3 regions of the Bradyrhizobium sp. 154 genome follow, and region 1 is predicted to be linked to each of the others. Evidence: predicted binding sites of a transcription regulator. Region 1 holds the regulator's gene; each other region holds the start of a gene.

Region 1 (6,883 bases):
GCCGACGTCGAAGGCAACAAGGTCCGCCTCTCGGCCAAGGCCTCGGTCGCCGTGACCATGGAAGAGGAAAAGTAGGGGACGTCCAAGTTCGTTCCTGATCCGTACCGCTATTCGCACAGCCGCACGTTCCGGTAGCCTCTGCACCTATCGCGTATCGTAAGGTGCAGGGAATGGCGGAGCCTGGCCGGCCAGTGCGCTCCCAGGGAGTTGCCGGAACGTGGCCGGTTGGCCGCGCCGCGCCCGCTGGCGGCTTTGCGCCGGCGGGCTTTGGCGCCTGGCCCGCGATCGTCGAGACGGCGCGCGAATGGGCGCGTGCCGAGGCCGGCGCCGGTCGGCTGTTGCCCTGGGTGCCGGTCGCCTTCGGCGGCGGCATCGCGCTCTATTTCGCTGCCGATCACGAGCCGGTGCTGTGGGTCGTTGCCGCGTCGGCCATCGCGCTCATGCTCGGCGCCGTCCTGCTGCGGCGGAGTCGGCTGTTCGCGCCCGCGATCATGATCGCGGCTGTCGCGGCTGGCTTTGCCATGGCGACCTGGAAGACCGCGCGCATCGCCCATACGGTGCTGGCCAAGCCACTCTATTCGGTATCGCTGTCGGGCTACGTCGAGACCCGCGACATCCGCGAGCGCACGGATCGCTTCGTGCTGCGCGTCACCGCCATGGAGGCGCAGCGCAGCGACGTCAGGCTCGAGCGCGTCCGCCTCTCGGTGCGCAAGGGGATGGCACCGCAGGTCGGCAGTTTCGTGCAGCTGAAGGCGCGCTTGATGCCGCCGATCTCTCCCGTGCGCCCGGGTAGCTACGATTTCTCCCGCGACATGTTCTTTCAAGGCATCGGCGCCTCCGGTTTTGCAATGGGCGCGATTACGGTGGCAGCCCCGCAGGAGACCGGCGGCTTGCGGCTGCGCTACGCAGCCTTCACGCAGGGCTTGCGTGATGCGATCGACGCACGCATCCGTGCGACGCTCGAGGGCGACAACCGTGCGATCGCGACCGCGCTGCTCACCGGACGGCGCGATGCCATCACCACGCCCGTCAACGACGCCATGTTCATCTCGGGGCTTGGCCATGTGCTGTCGATCTCCGGCTATCACATGGCGGTCGTCGCCGGTGTCGTGTTTTTCGCGGTGCGCGCCCTGCTGGCCTTGATCCCGGGGCTGGCGGCGGGATTTGCCATCAAGAAATGGTCAGCGGCCGCCGCGCTGGTGGCGGCTGCGTTCTACCTGCTGCTGTCAGGCGCGGAGGTCGCCACGCAACGCTCGTTCTTCATGACGGCGGTGGTGCTGATCGCGGTCATGGTCGATCGCCGCGCTATCACCTTCCGCACGCTGGCCGTGGCGGCACTGATCGTGCTCGCGGTCGCGCCGGAAGCGCTGGTGCATCCGAGCTTTCAAATGTCCTTCGCCGCAACGCTCGGGCTCGTGGCGCTGGTGCAGATCGGCATGCCGAACCTGTTTGCCTCGCCCGATCATTCCGCGACGGCCCGTATCGCGCTGTGGGGCGGCCGCGAGATCGCGATGCTATTCCTGGCCTCGCTGATCGCAGGACTTGCGACCACGCCCTATGCCGCCTTCCACTTCCATCGCGTCACCCCGTTCGGCGTGCTCGCCAATCTCGGCGCGATGCCGGTGGTCTCGGCACTGGTGATGCCGGCTGGCCTGTTGGGACTGCTCGCGGCTCCCTTTGGGCTTGACAGCGTGTTCTGGTGGCTGATGGGGATCGGCATCGACTGGATGGTCGCGGTGTCGCGCTGGGTGGCGGCACTGCCGGGTGCAGTCGGCCGGATCCCTGCCTTCGGCACCGCGCCGCTGATCGCGGCAAGCCTCGGGATCATCTTGATGGGCCTGTTGCGCACGCCCTTGCGCTGGTCTGGCGCCTTGGTGCTGCTGGCCGCCATCGCGTGGGGCCTGTCGGTGCGGCAGCCCGACATCCTGATTGCCGGGGACGGCGCCAGCGTCGCGGTGCGGGGCAGGGACGGGCAGTTGCATGTGATCCGGGCGAGCAAGGATGGCTTTCTGCTCAAAGAGTGGTTAGCTGCCGACGCCGATCCGCGCGATGCCGGGAGTAGCTCGCTGGCTGACGGCGTGTCGTGCGACGAGTCCGGCTGTGTGACGCCGCTTGCCGACGGTCGGCTGGTCGCGCTTTCACTGCGCATCGATGCGCTGGCTGAGGATTGCAGTCGCGCCGCGCTGGTGGTCACGACGCGCCCCGCGCCGCCCGATTGCGCGGCGATGGTGGTCGACCGGCAGCGTCTCACCAGCCAGGGCGCGCTGGCGTTGACGCAGCGTGGTGACGGCTTTGCGATACAGGCGGTGAGAGCAAGAGGCACAAGCCGTCCCTGGTTGCCGGCCGGCGCCGGCGAGGGTGATTTCGATGGGAGCCTTGTGCCGAGGACGGCCGCGGCCCGCAACCGGGATGCAACGCCGGCGGAGACCGACTTGCAGGTCGACGATTAGGGGCCGGACGATTAAAAACAAATGCGAAGAGTAGGTCCGGGTCCGACCGGACTCCGCAGCACACAAATTATACCATCTCGCCGGCCTCGGCCGGCGATGGCATTTCAATCCTGGCCCGACCCCGCGGGCGGGGACGGCTCAGCCAATCGGCAGGCGCGTGATCGTCGACCGGCTATCGGCAACGATCTGCGGCTTGTGCTCGCGCTCGCTGACCGGCTGCGTCACCGGCAATTGCAGCACGGTTGCGCGCTGGCCTTCGACGAGCTGCGTCACCAGCACGTATTTGCCGTCGGGGAATTCGATCGCGTCATGATGGCGGTCGGGTATGTGCGGATCGATCTTGCCGAACTTGCCGACGCGGGAGTTGATGGTGCGCGTCCAGATCCAGCGATTATCGTAACGGACGTTGTCGGCGAAGGCGAGCTCCGTTCCCGGCAGCAGGCAGACGGCCACGGTCGGATCGGCCGCGGAAGCAAAGCCGCGCGTTGAGGTGCCGCGGAACGTTGTCGACACGATCGTCTCGCCGACTTCGGCGGGGCGAGATGCAACGGCATGCAGGCTGTAGTCACACATCGGGTGCTCCTCATTCGAAGATAGCAACCCGCGCCTCCTTCGGAGGCGCAAGCCTCTATCAGAGTGGAAGCACGTAACGCTCTGCTCGGTTGTGGGCAAATCTGCGGCTGGCGTTGCCGGACACGATCACATTATCTTTCCCGAAGTCATAGGAACAAAGCTCGCTTCAGTGCATTCGGCGGATGCGAGCGCCCGTGGCCTGCGGGCGCCGAGAGGGGGAATGTGGCCAGCTTCGCCGTGGCTGTCGGTTGATGGGAGTTTAGGCGTTGCGGAATAGCTCGCTCCCTACGTGCGCAGATTGCGTGCATGGTGCTGCAATTGAGTTGCGAATGCTTGCGCGAGCACGCTGCGAAGGCGCTTAAAGCGATCCTGCGCACGATCTCTTCACAAGCGATGCGTGCTTGGAGCCGCATGCCGAGGATGGAGCGCCGGAGAGAGGGGCCGGATAATCTGCGCAAGACCAAAAGACTATCCAGCTGGAGCGGACCATCGTCCGCTCCAATCGGAATCATTGGTATCGAATGACCGCTGGCCCGTCTCAGTACTTGCGGTACAGCCCGATCAGCTTGCCCTGAATCTTCACCCGGTTCGGCGGCAGGATGCGCACCTCGTAGGCGGCATTGGCGGGCTCGAGCGCGATCGACGCCCCCCGGCGACGAAAGCGCTTGAGCGTCGCTTCCTCGTCGTCGATCAGGGCCACCACGATGTCGCCGGTATCGGCGCTCTCGTTACGCTGGATCAGCGCCATGTCGCCATCGAGAATGCCGGCTTCGACCATCGAATCGCCGCGCACTTCGAGTGCGTAGTGTTCGCCCGAGCCGAGCATGTCGGGCGGCACGCTAATGGTGTGACTGCGGGTCTGCAACGCTTCGATCGGCGTGCCGGCCGCGATGCGACCCATCACGGGCACCGCAACGGGACGCTCGCCTTCGTCCGCGGAAGAACTGGAGCTCGCGCGCACCTTGCCGAGATTGCCCTCGATGACGCTCGGCGTGAAGCCGCGGCGGCTGCCGGCGGCGGCCTGGAGCTCGGGCAGCTTGATCACCTCGATGGCGCGGGCGCGGTTGGGCAGGCGGCGGATGAAGCCGCGCTCCTCGAGCGCGGTGATCAGGCGATGGATGCCCGATTTCGAGCGCAGGTCGAGCGCATCCTTCATCTCGTCGAAGGAGGGCGGCACGCCACTTTCCTTCAGACGTTCGCTGATGAACCGCAGAAGCTCGTATTGTTTGCGCGTTAACATCTCGACCAAAGTCCCCCGGTTGATGTCGTTCGATTCCGAGACGCTAAATTGGAGCGGTGAACCGCTACATGCTCGAAACAAATCATGAACGGACACTATATGTTCGATATGTGTTCCGCAACTGCTTAATTTACCGTGAACGGGACAAAGTTCGCGGAACGCGTGTGGTGGATGCGTTCAGACGGGCAGGCGCAGGACCTCGCAAGGCGAGCCGGCTTCTGCCTTCGGAGCGAACGGTGCGCGGACGAGAAGTGCCTGTGCTGCAGCGAGATTCGCAAGCAGCGAGGAATCCTGGTGTTTGACGGGAAGGGCCACCAACGTGCCATCGTCGCGCGTCTCCAGATGTGCGCGCAGATAGTCCGCGCGCATATCGTTTGCATCCACATCGCGGCCGAGCACGGCGCGTTCTTGTCGGTGATGAATCATGGATCGTCCCGACAAGGCGCGAATCAGCGGCACCAGGAACAGGAAGGCGCACACGTAGGATGACACAGGATTGCCCGGCAGGCCGATCACGCGCATCGCGCCGAGCCGCCCATGCATCATCGGCTTGCCCGGGCGCATCGCGATCTTCCAGAACGCCATCGCGATGCCTTCGTCCCTCAACGCCTGCTGGACCAGATCATGGTCGCCGACCGACGCGCCGCCGCTCGTGACCAGGATCTCGGCGCCGCTCTCGCGGGCGCGGCGGATGCCGGCAGTGGTGGCCTCCAGCGTATCGGCGGCAATGCCGAGGTCGATGGTATCGGCCCCCTCGCTGCGGGCGAGCGCGTGCAGGGCATAGCCGTTGGAATAGACGATCTGGCCGTGAGCGGGTGTGGTTCCCGGCATGACCAGCTCGTCGCCGGTGGCGAGGATCGCGACCTTCGGACGGCGGCAGACGGCAAGCTGCGGATGATTCATGGCGGCGGCGAGCGCGAGATCGCGCTCGGTGAGACGGGTTCCCTTGCGCAGGAGCACGTCTCCTTCGGAGAAGTCGACGCCCGCGGGGCGGATGTGGCGGCCGGCAATCGCGGCTTCCTTGATCGTGATGCGCTTGCCGTCCGCAACCGTGTCCTCCTGGATCACGACCGCGTCGGCACCGTTGGGAATGACGCCGCCGGTGAAGATCCGCACGGCTTCGCCGGGGCCCAGCGTTCCCGCGAACGGACGACCCGCCGCCACTTCGCCAATCAAGGTGAGCGTACTATCGAGCTTTGTTGCATCGCTCGCGCGCACCGCGTAGCCGTCCATCGCCGACATTGCTTCCGGCGGCTGTGTGCGCAGCGCCGGGACATCGCGTGCGAGCACGCGATGATAGGCCTCGTTGAGGGAAACCATCGCTTCAGGCAGCGGCTCCGCACCCGCCAGCACCGCGGCAAGCGCGTCAGAAACCGGCATCAGGGCCAAGGGCGGAAACTCCTGCTGAGCATATCGGCAATGGGCGGCGAAAGTTCTAGCCGAGTGCAGGCGCGAGGCAAAGGCGCCGACAGGATGATTTATCCTGCGTGATCTCCGTCATGAAGAATCGTGCTCAGACCGGTCACGGCATGATCCGGAAGGCGAGACAGACCGGTACGAGGATAGCCATGGCGAGGACGAGAAGGATGAGCGCCACGGCCGGCATCGGATCAACTCTGCGTCTGTTCGCCCGAACTGACGCTGGATGTCACGTCCGGAGCTTTGGGGCTTTGATCCTTGTCCGGCAGCGGATCGGCCTGCGACTTTAGGTCGGCGGCCTTGCTGATCAGCTTGGCGGAGAGGCGCGAATCCGAAGTTGTCTTGGCGAATTCGAGCAGCAAGGAGGCTTGCTTTGTGAGGTAGGCTTTGCCCAGCACGAGAATAAGTCCGATGTAGACGTCCCAACGGACTCATAGAGTCCGGAGGGAGGTATTCCGTTCCCGGAACTCTGTACAAAAATGTACAAAGTGAATTGGTTCCATACCCGAGCGGATTTGGGTGCCCGAAACCCGACCCCGATCCTGTTCGGCATCGGTGGTCAAATTCCCAACGCTAGCAAGGCGTTGCCGACATCACCGGGCGAGGTGACATGCACCGCCGTCAGTCCACGCGCTCGCGCCCCCTCGACGTTCTCGGCCAGGTCGTCGAAGAAGACGATTCGGCTGGCTGGCACGCCGATCGCCGCCACGACATGATCGAACGCCTCCGCATCCGGTTTGCGCAGGCCGATGCTGGACGACAGATAGAGCTCGCGGAAATGCCCGAGCACGCCGGCATATTCCTTCGAAAAATAGTCGACATGCGGCCGATTGGTGTTGGAGAAGGCATAGAGCGGCATCTGCTTCGCCGCGCGCGGCAAGAGCTCGGCGATCTCAGGCATCTCGCCGGCGAAGATCGCGTTCCATCCCTCCAGAAACTGCGCGTCGGAAATGCCGATCCCGAGCGATGAACGCAGCGATTGGAAATAATCCTCGTCGCCGATCTTGCCGACCTCGTGCAGCCGGTAGGCCTCGTCACGCACATAGCGCGCGACGATGGCCTCGGGCTGGCAGCCGGCATGCCCCGCCCAGCAGGCGATCGCCTTGGAGAAATCGATATCGAGCACCACGCGGCCGAGATCGAACAGGAGCGCATCGGCGCTGCCGGGGGAGAGTGAGGTCATCGTGTTCTTTCACATTTC
Region 2 (6,883 bases), on a different contig from region 1:
CTGATGCTGACCTGGCGCGCCGGCGTGAAGCTGGTCGAGGCGGCGCGGGCGAAGCTGCGCCAGCCGGAGGAAGACCTGATCGAGACCGCGGTCAACAAATGCCGCGCCAGGCTGCCGGGGACTGCCGTGTTCCTGGCCTCCGCGCCGCGCGGCGTGCCGCTGGCGCTGACCCAGTTCGTCAAGCACAACCGCGTGCTGCACGAACGCGTGCTGCTCGTCACCGTGCTGATCGAGGAGTCCCCGCACATTCCCGACCAAGAACGGGCCGAGGTGATCGAGATCATTCCCGGCATCACCCGCGTGATCCTGCATTACGGCTTCATGCAGAACCCGACGATCTATGAAGGATTGGGGTTCGTCGGGCGCCTCGGCAAGCTGCCCGGCATCGATCTCTCCGACGTCACCTACTATGTCGGCCGCGAGACCATCATCCCGCGCGAGGACGTGCCGGGCATGTGGGTCTGGCGCGAAAGCGTGTTCGCTTTCCTCCAGCGCAATGCCGAACGCTCGGCCGCGTTCTTCGGCGTGCCGACCAAGCAGGTGGTGGAGTTCGGGACCGAGCTGGAGATTTAGCGCGCAAATGCGCAGTCCGGATGGAGTGCAAGCGTAATCCGCGATTCCGAACGTTCGGCAACATGCGGTCCCGGATTGTGCCTTTGGCCGGCGCTTGGCACCGACTTCCTGCTCCATCTGCGCTACACGTTACTCCCCATTCGCGCCGTTGCTCTCCGCCTCTTCCGTGATGTGCTCGACCGAGACGACGTGCTCGTCCTCGGCGGTGTCGAACACGATCACGCCCTGGGTCGAGCGGCCGGCGATACGGATGCCTTCGACCGGGCAGCGGATCAGTTGGCCCTTGTCGGTGACCAGCATGATCTGATCGGCATCCTCCACGGGGAAGGACGCAACCAAGTTGCCGTTGCGGTTGTTGACGCTCATGGCGACGATGCCTTTGCCGCCGCGTCCCGTGGTGCGGTACTCGTAGGACGAGGTGCGCTTGCCATAGCCATTGACGGAGACGGTGAGCACGACCTGCTCCTGCGCCGACATCTCGGCGTAACGCTCCTGGGCAAGCTGGAAGCTGCCGGAGGTCTCCTCGGCCTCTCCGTCCGCGGCGGTCTCCTCAGTCGCGGCTTCGCCGGCGACCGCACGGCGCATCTTCAGGTACGCCGAGCGCTCGTCCGATGTGGTCTCGACATGGCGCAGGATCGCCAGCGAAATCACCTTGTCGCCCTCACCAAGCGCAATACCGCGCACGCCCATCGAGGTGCGCCCGGTGAACACGCGCACATCGGTGACGGGAAAACGGATGCACTGGCCGCCAGCGGCGGTCAGCAGCACGTCGTCGCGCTCAGTGCAGATCTGCACGTCGACGATCGCCTCGTTGTCGTCGAGCTTCATGGCGATGATGCCGGAGCGGCGGACATCGACGAAGTCGGACAGCTTGTTGCGCCGCACGTTGCCGCCTGTGGTGGCGAACATCACGTCGAGATTGCCCCAGGTCGATTCATCCTCGGGCAGCGGCATAATGGTGGTGATGCGCTCGCCCTGCTCCAATGGCAGGATGTTGATCAGCGCCTTGCCGCGCGCGTTCGGCGCAGCCATCGGCAGGCGCCAGACCTTTTCCTTGTAGACCTGGCCGCGTGAGGAGAAGAACAGCACCGGCGTGTGCGTAGAGGCGACGAACAGGCGGCTGACGAAATCCTCGTCGCGGGTCTGCATGCCGGCACGGCCCTTGCCGCCGCGGCGCTGCGCCCGGTAGGCCGACAGCGGCACGCGCTTGACGTAGCCGGCGTGGGAGACGGTGACGACCATGTCCTCGCGCTGGATCAGGTCCTCGTCCTCGACCTCGCCTTCCTGCTCCATGATCACGGTGCGGCGCGGCGTGGCGAACTCGGCCTTCACCTCGGCGAGCTCGGTCCTGATGATGTCGAGGATACGGGCGCGCGAGCGCAGGATCTCGAGATAGTCGCCGATCTCGCCGGCGAGTTTTGACAGCTCGTCGCCGATCTCGTCGCGGCCAAGCGCAGTGAGCCGCGCCAGACGCAATTCCAGAATGGCCTTGGCCTGATCCAGCGACAGGCGGATGGTGCCGTCCTCGTTGATGCGGTGGCGCGGATCGTCGATCAGCGTAATGATGTCCTCGACGTCGCGCGCCGGCCAGTCCCGCGTCATCAGGGTGTCGCGCGCAGCCGCTGGCGTCGGCGAGGTGCGGATCACCTTGATGATCTCGTCGATGTTGGCGACCGCGATGGCGAGGCCGACCTGCTCATGCGCGCGCTCGCGCGCCTTGCGCAGCTTGTACTTGGTCCGGCGCGTGACGACCTGCTCCCGGAAGCCGACGAAGATCGTCAGCATGTCCTTCAGGTTCATCGTCTGCGGACGGCCGGAATCGAGCGCGACGGCGTTGACGCCGAAGCTGGTCTGGAGCGGCGTGAACTTGTAGAGCTGATTCAGCACCACGTCGGGCATGGCATCACGCTTGAGCTCGACGACGACGCGGTAGCCATCGCGGTCGGACTCGTCGCGCAGGTCGGAGATGCCCTCGATCTTCTTTTCCTTGTAGAGCTCGGCGATGCGCTCGACCATCGTCGCCTTATTCACCTGATACGGGATCTCGGTGATGACGATCGCCTCGCGCTCCTTCCGGATCGTCTCGAAGGCGACCTTGCCACGCATCACGATGGAGCCACGGCCGAGATGGTAGGCGCTGCGGATGCCCTGGCGGCCGAGAATGATGCCGCCGGTCGGAAAGTCCGGGCCCGGGATGATGTTGTTGAGCTCGTCGATGGTCAGCGAAGGATTGTCGATCAACGCTAGGCAGGCGTCGATGACCTCGCCGAGATTGTGCGGCGGAATGTTGGTGGCCATGCCGACGGCGATGCCGCCGGCGCCGTTGACCAGCAGGTTAGGGAACCGTGCCGGCAGAACCACCGGTTCTTTGCTCGAGCCGTCGTAATTGTCCTGAAAGTCGACGGTCTCGTTGTCGATGTCGTCGAGCAGCTTCAGCGCGATCTTGGTTAGGCGCGACTCGGTGTAGCGCATCGCCGCTGGCGGATCGCCGTCGACCGAGCCGAAATTGCCCTGCCCGTCCACCAGCAATTCGCGCATCGAAAAAGGCTGCGCCATGCGCACCAGCGCGTCGTAGATCGCCTGGTCACCATGCGGATGGTATTGGCCCATGACGTCGCCGACGATACCGGCCGACTTCTTGTGCTTCTTGTCCGGCGTATAGCCTTCCTCGTTCATCGAGAACAGGATGCGGCGATGCACCGGCTTCAGGCCGTCGCGCGCGTCGGGCAGCGCGCGCGACACGATCACGCTCATGGCGTAATCGAGGTAGGACTTCTTCATCTCGTCGAGGATGGAGACGGGGCGAATGTCCGAGGGTTGCGCCGGCTGGTTGCCGGGCTTGTTATCGTCGTCAGCCAAGGGGAAATCCGGTGAGGTTTTATCTGGGAATCATATAGCGCATCGGGGCCGCGATAACTACCCTCGCGAAGGTCAGGGCAAGCGATTTTTCCGCCTATTTTTCCAACAACTTAAGCCCTTCAGAGCCCTGCTCCCGAGAGGCGCGAAATCGGCCTTCCGAAATGGCCTCCATCGCCTGAAGATCGCGCTGCGAGTGCCCTTTCAGAATATTTGCCATGGCGCAATCCAAGCTCACGTCAAACATGAAGCGGGCCCGGAAAATCCGAGCCCACCCCGCCGATGAACAGGAATTGCTGACACGACACACCAGGCGGAGCCCGATCGGGCAATGCGCCTCGGCCGCGTGATCCGTGTTCTCAGAACGGGATATCGTCGTCCATGTCGCTGTTGCGGGCACCGCCAGCGGCAACGGGACGGCGAGGCGCGCTGCTTACGGGACCGGACGAGCCGAAGTCGCCGCTGGGTTCGTCGCTGAAGCTGCCACTGCCTCCGCCGCGACCGTCGAGCATCGTCAGGGTCGAGTTGAAGCCCTGGAGCACGACTTCGGTCGAGTACTTCTCGACGCCGCTCTGGTCGGTCCATTTGCGGGTCTGGAGCGCGCCCTCGATGTAAACCTTGGCGCCCTTCTTCAGGTACTGCTCGGCGACCTTGCACAGCCCTTCATTGAAGATCACGACGCGATGCCATTCGGTCTTTTCCTTGCGCTCGCCGGTGTTCTTGTCGCGCCAGGTCTCAGAGGTGGCGATGCTCAAATTGGCAATCGGTCGCCCGTCCTGGGTGCGGCGGATTTCGGGATCCTTGCCGAGATTTCCAACCAGAATGACCTTGTTGACGCTTCCCGCCATCGCCGCTCTCCACTCCAATGCCACTGAATTTCAAAGGCCGAGTCCGCTCTGTGCGTTCCTCCGCCGCCCGTTGAGGCGACCCTATACGCTTGCGGGCGCCGCTCAGCCCATCACCCCTCGGGTTATCCCCACATATAGCACCGCCATTGGCTTCGTTCCAGATTTGTTCTTTGTGACAATCCGAGGCGGACATCGGGCCCTTCGAGCCGCGATGGTGGTGATGAAGGCAGCCGCTCGATGGAACTTTTTTGGGTTCCCGCGAAAGGCGGAAACCGCTTAACATTCATCAAGTTGCGCTTGGCTCAATCGGTCCGCGAGTGTGGCATTTCGGAGACGGACTTTGCCGGTTTCGTAGGCTAGGGTTGCCTCGGAATTAGTTCATATGGGCGTCCTGCCTTAATTAGCCGCTTCGGGGAGTTCGAGAAGCGGTCGAAACTGGGGAGACTGCAATGAATAAGATTCTGTTTAGTGCAATCGGTGCAATGGCGCTGGGCCTCTCGGCTCCCGCAAGCGCGGCAGATCTCGCTGCGCGCCCATACACCAAGGCTCCGGCTCCTGCCGTTGCCGCGATCTACGACTGGAGCGGCTTCTACATCGGTATCAACGGCGGCGGTGGTTCGAGCCACAAGTGCTGGGATTTCGTGACGCCTGTTACCGGCACTCTGGTTGGCGAAGGCTGCCACAACGCGACGGGCGGCACGGTCGGTGGCCAGATTGGCTATCGCTGGCAGTCGACCAATTGGGTGTTCGGCTTCGAGGGCCAGGGCAACTGGGCTGACTTTTCCGGCGACAACGTGAGCACCCTGTTCCCTGGCACCGCTTTGGTCACCGGTGATCGTAACCGCTCTCGCATCGACAGTTTTGGCCTGATCACTGGCCAGGTCGGCTATGCCTGGAACAATGTGCTGTTCTATGTGAAGGGCGGCGCCGCTGTGGTCGGGGACAAGTACGACGTCTATGCCGCCGCAGGCACTCCGGGCGCTGGCACGCTGCTGGCATCGGCACGTGAAACCCGCTGGGGTGGTACGGTGGGGGCCGGTCTGGAATTCGGATTCGCACCAAACTGGTCGGTCGGCGTCGAATACGACCACATTTTCCTCGGCCACCGCACGATCGGCTTTACCACGCCGGCGGGCGTTGTGTTCGGGAGCGACCGAATTGGCCAAGATGTCGACATCGGTCTCGTCCGGCTGAATTACCGCTTTGGCGGCCCGCTGGTCGCGAGGTACTGATCGCTCTGATTTCGTTCAAGGATTAAAGGCCGGCCTCGTGCCGGCCTTTTTCGTTTTATCCAAAGCGGACGGTCGGATAAGTCAGTGATCGAGACGTTTTGTAACTGTTGTGGCTTTTCGGAGACACAACTTGCGGCTTTAGTGGTGTAAGCACGGCATTAGTTGGGCCGTTGAGTCCGCTGCCTTCGGCATGGAAGGCGACAACAGAAACTGGGACTGGGATTAGTTGAAAATGAAAAAGGTTTTGTTGGCTTCGGCCTGTTTGTTCGCTCTCGCTGCTCCGGCTTCAGCCGCTGACCTCGCAGCGCGCCCCTATACCAAGGCCCCGATCGCTCCGGCCGCTGTCTACAACTGGACCGGCTTCTACCTCGGCGTCGTCGGCGGCGGCGCTTGGGAAAACGCGTCCGACCCGCGGATGCAGGGTGGCTTCGTCGGTGGCACCGCCGGCTACAACTGGCAGACCGGCAACGTCGTGTTCGGCATCGAGGCGGATGGCGCCTGGGCTGACGTGAGCGCTTCGGCGACCGCTCTTGGCATCACTGTCGCCTCCAAGACCGATGCGCTCGGCACCGTGCGCGGCCGAATCGGCTGGGCCGTCAACAACGTCCTGTTCTACGGCACCGGCGGCTACGCCTGGATCGACAACAAGATCACCGTCAGCGCCCTCGGCGTGAGCGTCTCCGACAGCAAGTGGCATTCCGGCTGGACCGTCGGTGCGGGCGTCGAAGCTTTCTTCGCTCCGCAGTGGTCGGTCAAGGGCGAGTACCTCTATCGCAGCCTCGGCAGCGAGAACTACTTCTCTAACCTTGGCGCTCCGCTGGCCTCCGGCACGATCAACTTCCACACCGTGCAGGTCGGCGTGAACTATCACTTCGGGGGCCCGGTGGTCGCCAAGTACTGAGCTGAGTACTGATCACTATCGACGTCACATCGTCACGAAAGGCCGGCCTCGCGCCGGCCTTTTTGTTTTACGGGTCGTTCCGCGCAGTTCCGCTCGCGCCTGCTGCTGCCAGATGCCGCCAGCCCGCCAACAATCCGTTGACGATTCGCACGTGCCACTGGAAATCCGCTCGCGTTCTTCCTACGTTCGCTGACATACCCATCGGCGCCGATCCCGGTTCCGGGCGAAGCGCGCCTTTTACATTGGCGCGATCGCGCGTCTTTGGGATTCCTTGAGGACCAGCGGGATGGACGAAGTGATCAAGGCCAAGCGCCAACAACAGAACGCGGGCTCAAGCCTGCGCGCGATTACGATCCGTGGCGCGCGCGAGCACAACCTCAAGAACATCGACGTCGAGATTCCCCGCGACAAGCTGGTGGTGTTCACGGGGCTGTCGGGCTCCGGCAAATCCTCACTCGCCTTCGACACCATCT
Region 3 (6,883 bases), on a different contig from region 1:
CGTCGATGCCAACGCAGTCGACGGGTCGCCCGAGGACCAGGCGGTCAAGCGTCCCGGTGGCGTGAACGTAATTCGTTATGGCGTGCAGGCGCGCCAACTGACGTCACAGAAGTGATGATGGGGACAGTATGAACTACGGGGATGATCGGACGGGCCTGCGCATTCGGGGGAAGCGCGCGCGCTCGGTCTTGGCGGGGACGATGCTGCTGCTGGGGCTGCTCGCAGCCTCCGACCGGCTCAGTGCCGCGGATGCCCCGGTCGGCGATCAAGCACCGATGCAGGCGCCTGATCTCGGTGTGTCCTCGGTCGCGACGATCGCGCCGGCGCGGACGCGCTTTCTGTCGCTCGGCGTCGGCAAGTCCGTCGTCATCGACCTGCCGCGCGAGGTCAAGGACGTGCTGGTGGCCGATCCCAAGATCGCCAATGCCATAATCCGCTCGGCGCAGCGCGCCTATATCATCGGCGGCCAAGTCGGCCAGACCAACGTGGTGTTCTTCACCGCCGACGGCCAGCAGGTCGCCTCCTACGACATCGCGGTGAAGCGCGACCTCAACGGCATGCGCGCCGCGCTGCGCCAGTCGCTGCCGGGCGTGCAGATCGAAGGCATCGGCGACAGCGTGATGCTGACCGGCTCGGTCTCGAGCCCGGTCGAGGCACAGCAGGCGGGCGACGTCGCCGCAAAGCTCGTCGGCGGCTCGGACAAGGTCGTCAACAACATCGTCGTTCGCGGCCGCGACCAGGTGATGCTCAAGGTCGTGGTCGGCGAAGTGCGCCGCGATATCGTCAAGCAGCTGGGCGTGGATCTCAGCGCCAGCCTGAACGCCGGCACCGCGGTGGTGAATTTCAACAATTCCAACCCGTTCTCGGTGTCTGGCGGACCGATCGTCGCGAGCAACGGACTTGGAGTCGCCGGTCTCGCCAAGGGCGTCGCCACCGTCAGCGCCACGATGCGTGCGATGGAAAGCGCCGGCGTCATGCGTACGCTCGCCGAGCCGAGCCTGACCGCGATCTCGGGCGAATCCGCCACCTTCATCGCCGGCGGCGAATTCCCGATTCCGGCCGGCTATTCCTGCGATCCGGTCACCCACGTCTGTACCACCCAGGTCACCTACAAGAAGTTCGGCATCTCCCTGAACTTCACGCCGGTCGTGCTCAGCGAAGGCCGCATCAGCCTGCGCGTCATGACCGAGGTCTCGGAGCTGTCGAATACGAACGCGATCACACTGACGCAGGCGGTGTCCTCGACCTCGAGCAACTCGATCACCATCCCCTCGGTTCAGACCCGCCGAGCCGAAACGACACTGGAAATTCCCTCCGGCGGCTCGATGGCGATGGCCGGCCTGATCCAGCAGCAGACCAAGCAGGCGATCAACGGCCTGCCCGGCGTCGACCAGGTGCCGATCATCGGCGCGCTGTTCCGCAGCCAGGACTTCGTCAACAACGAAACCGAGTTGATGGTGATCGTGACGCCCTATGTGGTGCGCGCCGTCGCCCAGAAGGAATTGTCGCGGCCCGACGACGGTTTCGCGCCGGCCTCCGACGCGCAGACGGCGCTGCTCGGCCGCATGAACCGCCTTTATGGCATCACGCGCCGCGTCGATCCCATCAACGGCACGCCCGGCGATTTCGGCTTCATCATCGATTGACGACGAGCGGACGGCCTGGGGACCGGAGCAGAAACGGGGCAAGAGGGGAATCAAGCGATGACGAGGACGATAGCCGACCGACGCCGCCCTTTGAGCGTCGCGCTGGTGCTGACGGGGCTGTCCGTCATGCTGGGCGCGTGCAACACCACCGGTGAAATCGTCACTCAGACAGTGCCGACCGACTATCGCCAGCGCCACCCGATCGCGGTGCAGGAGGGTAGGCGCTCGATCGTGATCTTCGTCGGCAAGGCGCGCGGCGGCCTCTCGGCCGCGCAGCACGCGGATGTCGCAGGCATTGCCCGGGACTGGATGCGCGAAGGCACCGGCTCCGTCGTCGTCGACGTGCCCGTCGACACCGCGAATTCGCGTGCCGCGGCGGCGACTTATCGAGAAATCCGTTCCGTGCTCGCATCCGGCGACGTGCCCTCGCGCGCCATCCTCCAGCATCCCTATCGTCCCGAAGACCCCGGCCTCCTGCCGACGATCCGGCTGAGCTATTCCAAACTCAGCGCAGTGGCCGGACCCTGCGGGTTGTGGCCGGAAGACGTTGGTCCGAACATCCTCGACCCCGGCTACAATGAGAACCGGCCGTATTTCAATCTGGGCTGCGCCAGCCAGCGCAACCTCGCGGCCATGATCGACAATCCGGCCGACCTCGAGCAGCCGCGCGCCGAGACGCCCGCCTACACCGCACGGCGCGACATCGCCTTCGACCGCTATCGCAAGGGCTCGACGACCGCGACCTCCTATCCCGAGGCCGACAAGGCCAAACTCAGCGACACCGGCAAATGACTGGCATCCACGACGAAGAAGCGGACGATCCGCGGCACCCCGACGAACACATTGCACCGGTTCCTCGCATCTCGGTGCAGGCTTTTTGCGAGACCGAGCAGACGCTCGCCGCGGTGACCGCGGCGGGGGAGGATCGGCGGCTCGCCAAGGCGCATCTCACTGCCAGGGACGGTGGTCTCGCTGCGGCAATCGAAGTCTATGAAACGATGCCGACGCCGAACGTGATCGTGATCGAATCCGACGGCACGCGTGACATCCTGGAGGGGCTCGACGACCTCGCCGGCGTCTGCGACCCCGGCACCCGCGTCGTGGTGATCGGCAATCCCAACGACACCGCGCCCTATCGCGAGCTGGTCCGCCGCGGCGTCAACGACTACGTGGTCGGGCCAGTCGAAACCCTCGACGTCGTCCGCTCGATCTGTAGCCTGTTCTCGGCATCCGAAGCCATCATCACCGGCCGCGTCATCGCGGTGGTCGGCGCCAAGGGCGGCGTCGGCGCGTCCACCGTCGCGCACAATGTGGCCTGGACCATCGCCCGCGACCTCGCGCTCGATTCCGTCGTGATCGATCTCGACCTCGCCTTCGGTACTGCGAGCCTCGACTACAATCAGGATCCGCTGCAGGGCATCGCCAACGCGGTGCTATCGCAGGACCGGCCGGACACGGCGCTGATGGAGCGCCTGCTTGCCAAATGCACCGAGCGCCTCAGCCTGCTGGCCGCCCCCGCGACGCTCGACCGCGTCTACGATTTCGGCGCCGAAGCTTTTGATGCGGTGTTCGACACGCTGCGCATGACCACGCCCTGCATCGTGCTCGACGTACCCCACCAATGGTCGGGCTGGACGCGGCGGGCGCTGGTCAACGCCGACGACATCGTGATCGTGGCCGAGCCCGATCTCGCCAATTTGCGCAACACCAAGAACATGCTGAGCGTGCTCAAGGCGGCGCGCCCGAACGACCGGCCGCCGCTGTATTGTCTCAACCAGGTCGGCATGCACAAGCGCGCGGAGATCGAGGTCAAAGCTTTCGCCAAGACCATGGAGAGCCAGCCGCTCGCGGTGATCCCGTTCGATTCGAAGCTGTTCTCGACCGCCGCCAACAACGGCCAGATGATCGCGGAGGTCTCCAAGAGCCACCGCACCACCCTTCTGTTCCAGAACATGGCCAACCGCCTCGCCGGCCGCGGCGAGGTGAAGAAGCCGAAGCGCTCGCTGCTCGGCCCGCTGCTGAAGAAGCTGAAGGGCAGGTCGGGCCGCGGATCCGCCCCGCATCGCAAGGCGTCGTAGGGGCGGCAAGCGTTTTCGAGCGACGGATCCCGGTTCGCGTCAAGAAAGCGCGCCAAAAACGAGAATCCAAACGGCGCGAGCTATTTGTCCGCCCGCTGCTGCTTCTTCGCCAGCAATTGCCGCAGCGCCGTGACCTTTGCCGCCGCCTGGTCCGGCGGCAGGTCGGCCTTCACGATGGCCTCGGCCTCGGCTTGCTTTCCTTCCAGCCCCAGCACCAGCGCGAGATTGGCGCGCACGCGGGAATCGGCGGGATTGCGCTCATGCGCGCGGCGCATCGTTTCCTCCGCCCGCGGCAGATTATTCTGGAGCATGTAAGACAGGCCGAGATTGGACAAAACCTGCGGCTCGTCGGGCACGATCTTCAAGGCGGTCGCATAATATTGCTGCGCCTCCTCATTGCGGCCGAGCTGATCGAGCGCCGCGCCTTGCGCCGACAGGATGCGCCAGTCCGGATCCTCGGGCGTATGCGCTCGGCCGAGGACGTCGAAGGCCTGCTGGAAATTGCCGTTGTCGGCGAGCGCGCGGCCATAGCCGGCGAGCAATGCCTTGTTGCTGGGATGGCCGAGCACGGCCTGCTCCATCACCGCGACCGCCTGCGCCCGCTGGCCGCTCTCGCGCAGCGCCTTGCCATAGGCGAGCACAACGCCGGGATCACCGGGCTTGGCGCGATAGCGTTCGCGCAAGGTGTCCATGTCCGGCTTGGCGTCGGCCTTCACACTGGCTTCAGATCTAACGCCGAGCGCGCCGGTGACATCCTCGATGCCATTGGTCTGGCAGCCGGCGAGGACAAGCACCATCAACGCGGGAAGCAGGAATTTCGCCGAAGGAGAGGCGGGAGACGGACGCTTGGACATACTCTGATCACTCGGCGACTGATCAGAGATGCTTACCCATTAACGCTAAAGCCCCGTTAAGGAGGCGCGGCCATTAAGGCCTAATCGACGAACTCCGCGCCGAACTCGCAGCCGATGCGCCAGCGCAGGCGGCATTGGCGGGAATAATCGGGCGCGAAGATGATGGTGAATTGCGGCGGCACTTCCAGGAATTCCGCCACCACTTTCACGCCGCCATCCGAGATATCCGTGATCGTGCAGTCGCGCGGCAGCGAGCCCGCGCCAAAGTGGATTTTGGCGAGCCGGCTGCATACCCGACGTTCGCTTCTCCGGCGATTTGCAAGCATTTGAATTCTTCACCCGTTAGACCACGGCCCATCCCGCAAGGGTAGGAGTAGCGGACATTCGTTGGAATGTGCTGAGGAGAGCCGCTCGCATTCGAGGTGTAGTGTCCGCTTCACGTTTACGATCGGGTAGGATTTTCTCGGTCCTAGGGCATGTTCCCGTATTGTTCTTGCGAAAGGCGCTAGGCTCTGCTACCCCTAATTGCGCGAAAGGGCAGGCTGGTTCGAGCATGGTTCAGCGGGTTTCTACCGTCGCCTTTGAGGGGATTGAGGCCCGTGCGGTCGACGTGCAGGTGCAGGTCGCCCCGGGGCTGCCGGCCTTCGCCATCGTCGGCCTGCCGGACAAGGCGGTGTCGGAGGCACGCGAGCGGGTCCGTTCGGCTCTGATCGCCTCGGGGCTGGCGCTGCCGGCGCGGCGGATCATCGTCAATCTGGCCCCGGCCGACCTGCCCAAGGAGGGCAGCCATTACGACCTGCCGATCGCGCTCGGGCTGATGGCGGCGATCGGCGCGATCCCGCCCGATGCACTGACCGGCTTCACAGTTCTCGGCGAGCTCGGCCTCGACGGATCGATCGCGCCGGTCGCAGGTGTCCTGCCCGCCGCGATCGGCGCCAATGCGCGCGAGGAGGGCCTGATCTGCCCGGCAGCCTGCGGCTCGGAGGCGGCCTGGGCGAGCCCGGACATCCAGATCATGGCCGCACAATCACTCATTCAGATCGCCAACCATTTCAAGGGCACGCAGGTGCTGTCGCGGCCCTCACCGAAGGTGCATGAGGCCGCCGCCTCGTCCCTCGACCTGCGCGATATCAAGGGCCAGGAGAGCGCCAAGCGGGCGCTGGAGATCGCAGCCGCGGGCGGACATCACCTGCTGATGATCGGCGCGCCCGGCGCCGGCAAATCGATGCTGGCGGCGCGCCTGCCCTCGATCCTGCCGCCGCTGTCGCCCGGCGAACTGCTCGAAGTCTCGATGATCGCGTCCGTCGCCGGCGAGATCGAGGGCGGCGCGCTGACCGCGCGGCGGCCGTTCCGCTCGCCGCATCATTCCGCCAGCATGGCCGCGCTCACCGGTGGCGGCGTGCGCGCCAAACCCGGCGAGATCTCGCTGGCGCATCAGGGTGTGCTGTTCCTCGACGAGCTGCCGGAGTTCGATCCGCGCGTGCTGGATTCGCTGCGCCAGCCCCTGGAGAACGGCGAGGTCGCGGTGTCGCGCGCCAATCATCGCGTCACCTACCCTGCCCGCTTCATGCTGGTGGCCGCGATGAATCCGTGCCGCTGCGGCAACGCGTTCGAGCCGGGCTATGCCTGCAAGCGCGGCCGCATCGACCGCTGCACCGGCGACTACCAGGCGCGCATCTCCGGTCCGTTGATGGATCGCATCGATCTGCGCATCGAGGTGCCGGCGGTGACCGCGGCCGATTTGATTCTGCCGCCGCCGGCGGAAGGCTCCGCCGAAGTCGCCGCGCGCGTGGCGGCGGCACGCGACATCCAGCTTGCGCGTTATGCGGATGCCGGCCTGCCGAACGTCCGTACCAATGCCGAGGCGCCGGCCTCGGTCCTCGAAGAGATCGCAAAACCGGATGCGCAAGGCGCCAAGCTATTGCGGGACGCGGCGGAGACCATGCGGCTGTCGGCGCGCGGCTATCACCGCGTGCTGCGGGTCGCGCGCACACTGGCCGATCTCGACAACGCGGACAAGATCGGCCGGCTGCACCTCGCCGAAGCGCTATCCTACCGCGCACTCGCGGAGGATGTGCGGCAGATGGCGTGAAGCACACGCGCATCAACCCGGCGGTAACGAGTTTCCTTTACGCTCTGCAAACCATAAGCCCCATGTGTTTCCAACTCGAGTTCCCGAGGGGCGGGCGAGTAGAGTGTCATGTTGCGTTTCAAGATCCTGGCCTCGGTTGTTCCCCTGTTGGCGGCGGCGGTGTTCGCCCGCGGCGAGATCGGATCGGTCTCGCATCCCTGCATTGCCCTGGGC

What was found. Region 1 encodes LexA, which represses DNA repair genes until DNA is damaged. Its sites were predicted from a motif close to TGTTCNNNNTGTGTTCNG; they were not measured.
Region 2: IVA92_RS35300 (single-stranded DNA-binding protein) is a predicted target of LexA. The motif match lies at 4,431-4,448, and genes of this name have one in related genera.
Region 3: IVA92_RS14520 (YifB family Mg chelatase-like AAA ATPase) is a predicted target of LexA. The motif match lies at 5,056-5,073, and genes of this name have one in related genera.

The regions. Positions count from the first base shown of each region.
Region 1 covers NZ_JADPKG010000118.1:56,913-63,795, forward strand. Annotated here, with positions in the region: gene IVA92_RS32525 (DUF2171 domain-containing protein) at 1-75, shown strand, start outside; gene IVA92_RS32530 (ComEC/Rec2 family competence protein) at 171-2,450, shown strand; gene IVA92_RS32535 (hypothetical protein) at 2,589-3,023, opposite strand; gene lexA (transcriptional repressor LexA) at 3,562-4,263, opposite strand; gene glp (gephyrin-like molybdotransferase Glp) at 4,441-5,652, opposite strand; gene IVA92_RS32550 (hypothetical protein) at 5,874-6,080, opposite strand; gene IVA92_RS32555 (HAD-IA family hydrolase) at 6,242-6,865, opposite strand; gene IVA92_RS32560 (alpha-hydroxy acid oxidase) at 6,882-6,883, opposite strand, start outside.
Region 2 covers NZ_JADPKG010000123.1:282,306-289,188, forward strand. Annotated here, with positions in the region: gene IVA92_RS35290 (KUP/HAK/KT family potassium transporter) at 1-573, shown strand, start outside; gene gyrA (DNA gyrase subunit A) at 703-3,432, opposite strand; gene IVA92_RS35870 (hypothetical protein) at 3,527-3,649, opposite strand; gene IVA92_RS35300 (single-stranded DNA-binding protein) at 3,789-4,277, opposite strand; gene IVA92_RS35305 (outer membrane beta-barrel protein) at 4,727-5,509, shown strand; gene IVA92_RS35310 (outer membrane protein) at 5,742-6,410, shown strand; gene uvrA (excinuclease ABC subunit UvrA) at 6,697-6,883, shown strand, end outside.
Region 3 covers NZ_JADPKG010000053.1:141,832-148,714, forward strand. Annotated here, with positions in the region: gene cpaB (Flp pilus assembly protein CpaB) at 1-115, shown strand, start outside; gene IVA92_RS14495 (type II and III secretion system protein family protein) at 129-1,646, shown strand; gene IVA92_RS14500 (CpaD family pilus assembly protein) at 1,704-2,438, shown strand; gene IVA92_RS14505 (AAA family ATPase) at 2,435-3,724, shown strand; gene IVA92_RS14510 (tetratricopeptide repeat protein) at 3,805-4,578, opposite strand; gene IVA92_RS14515 (PilZ domain-containing protein) at 4,659-4,904, opposite strand; gene IVA92_RS14520 (YifB family Mg chelatase-like AAA ATPase) at 5,132-6,670, shown strand; gene IVA92_RS14525 (hypothetical protein) at 6,779-6,883, shown strand, end outside.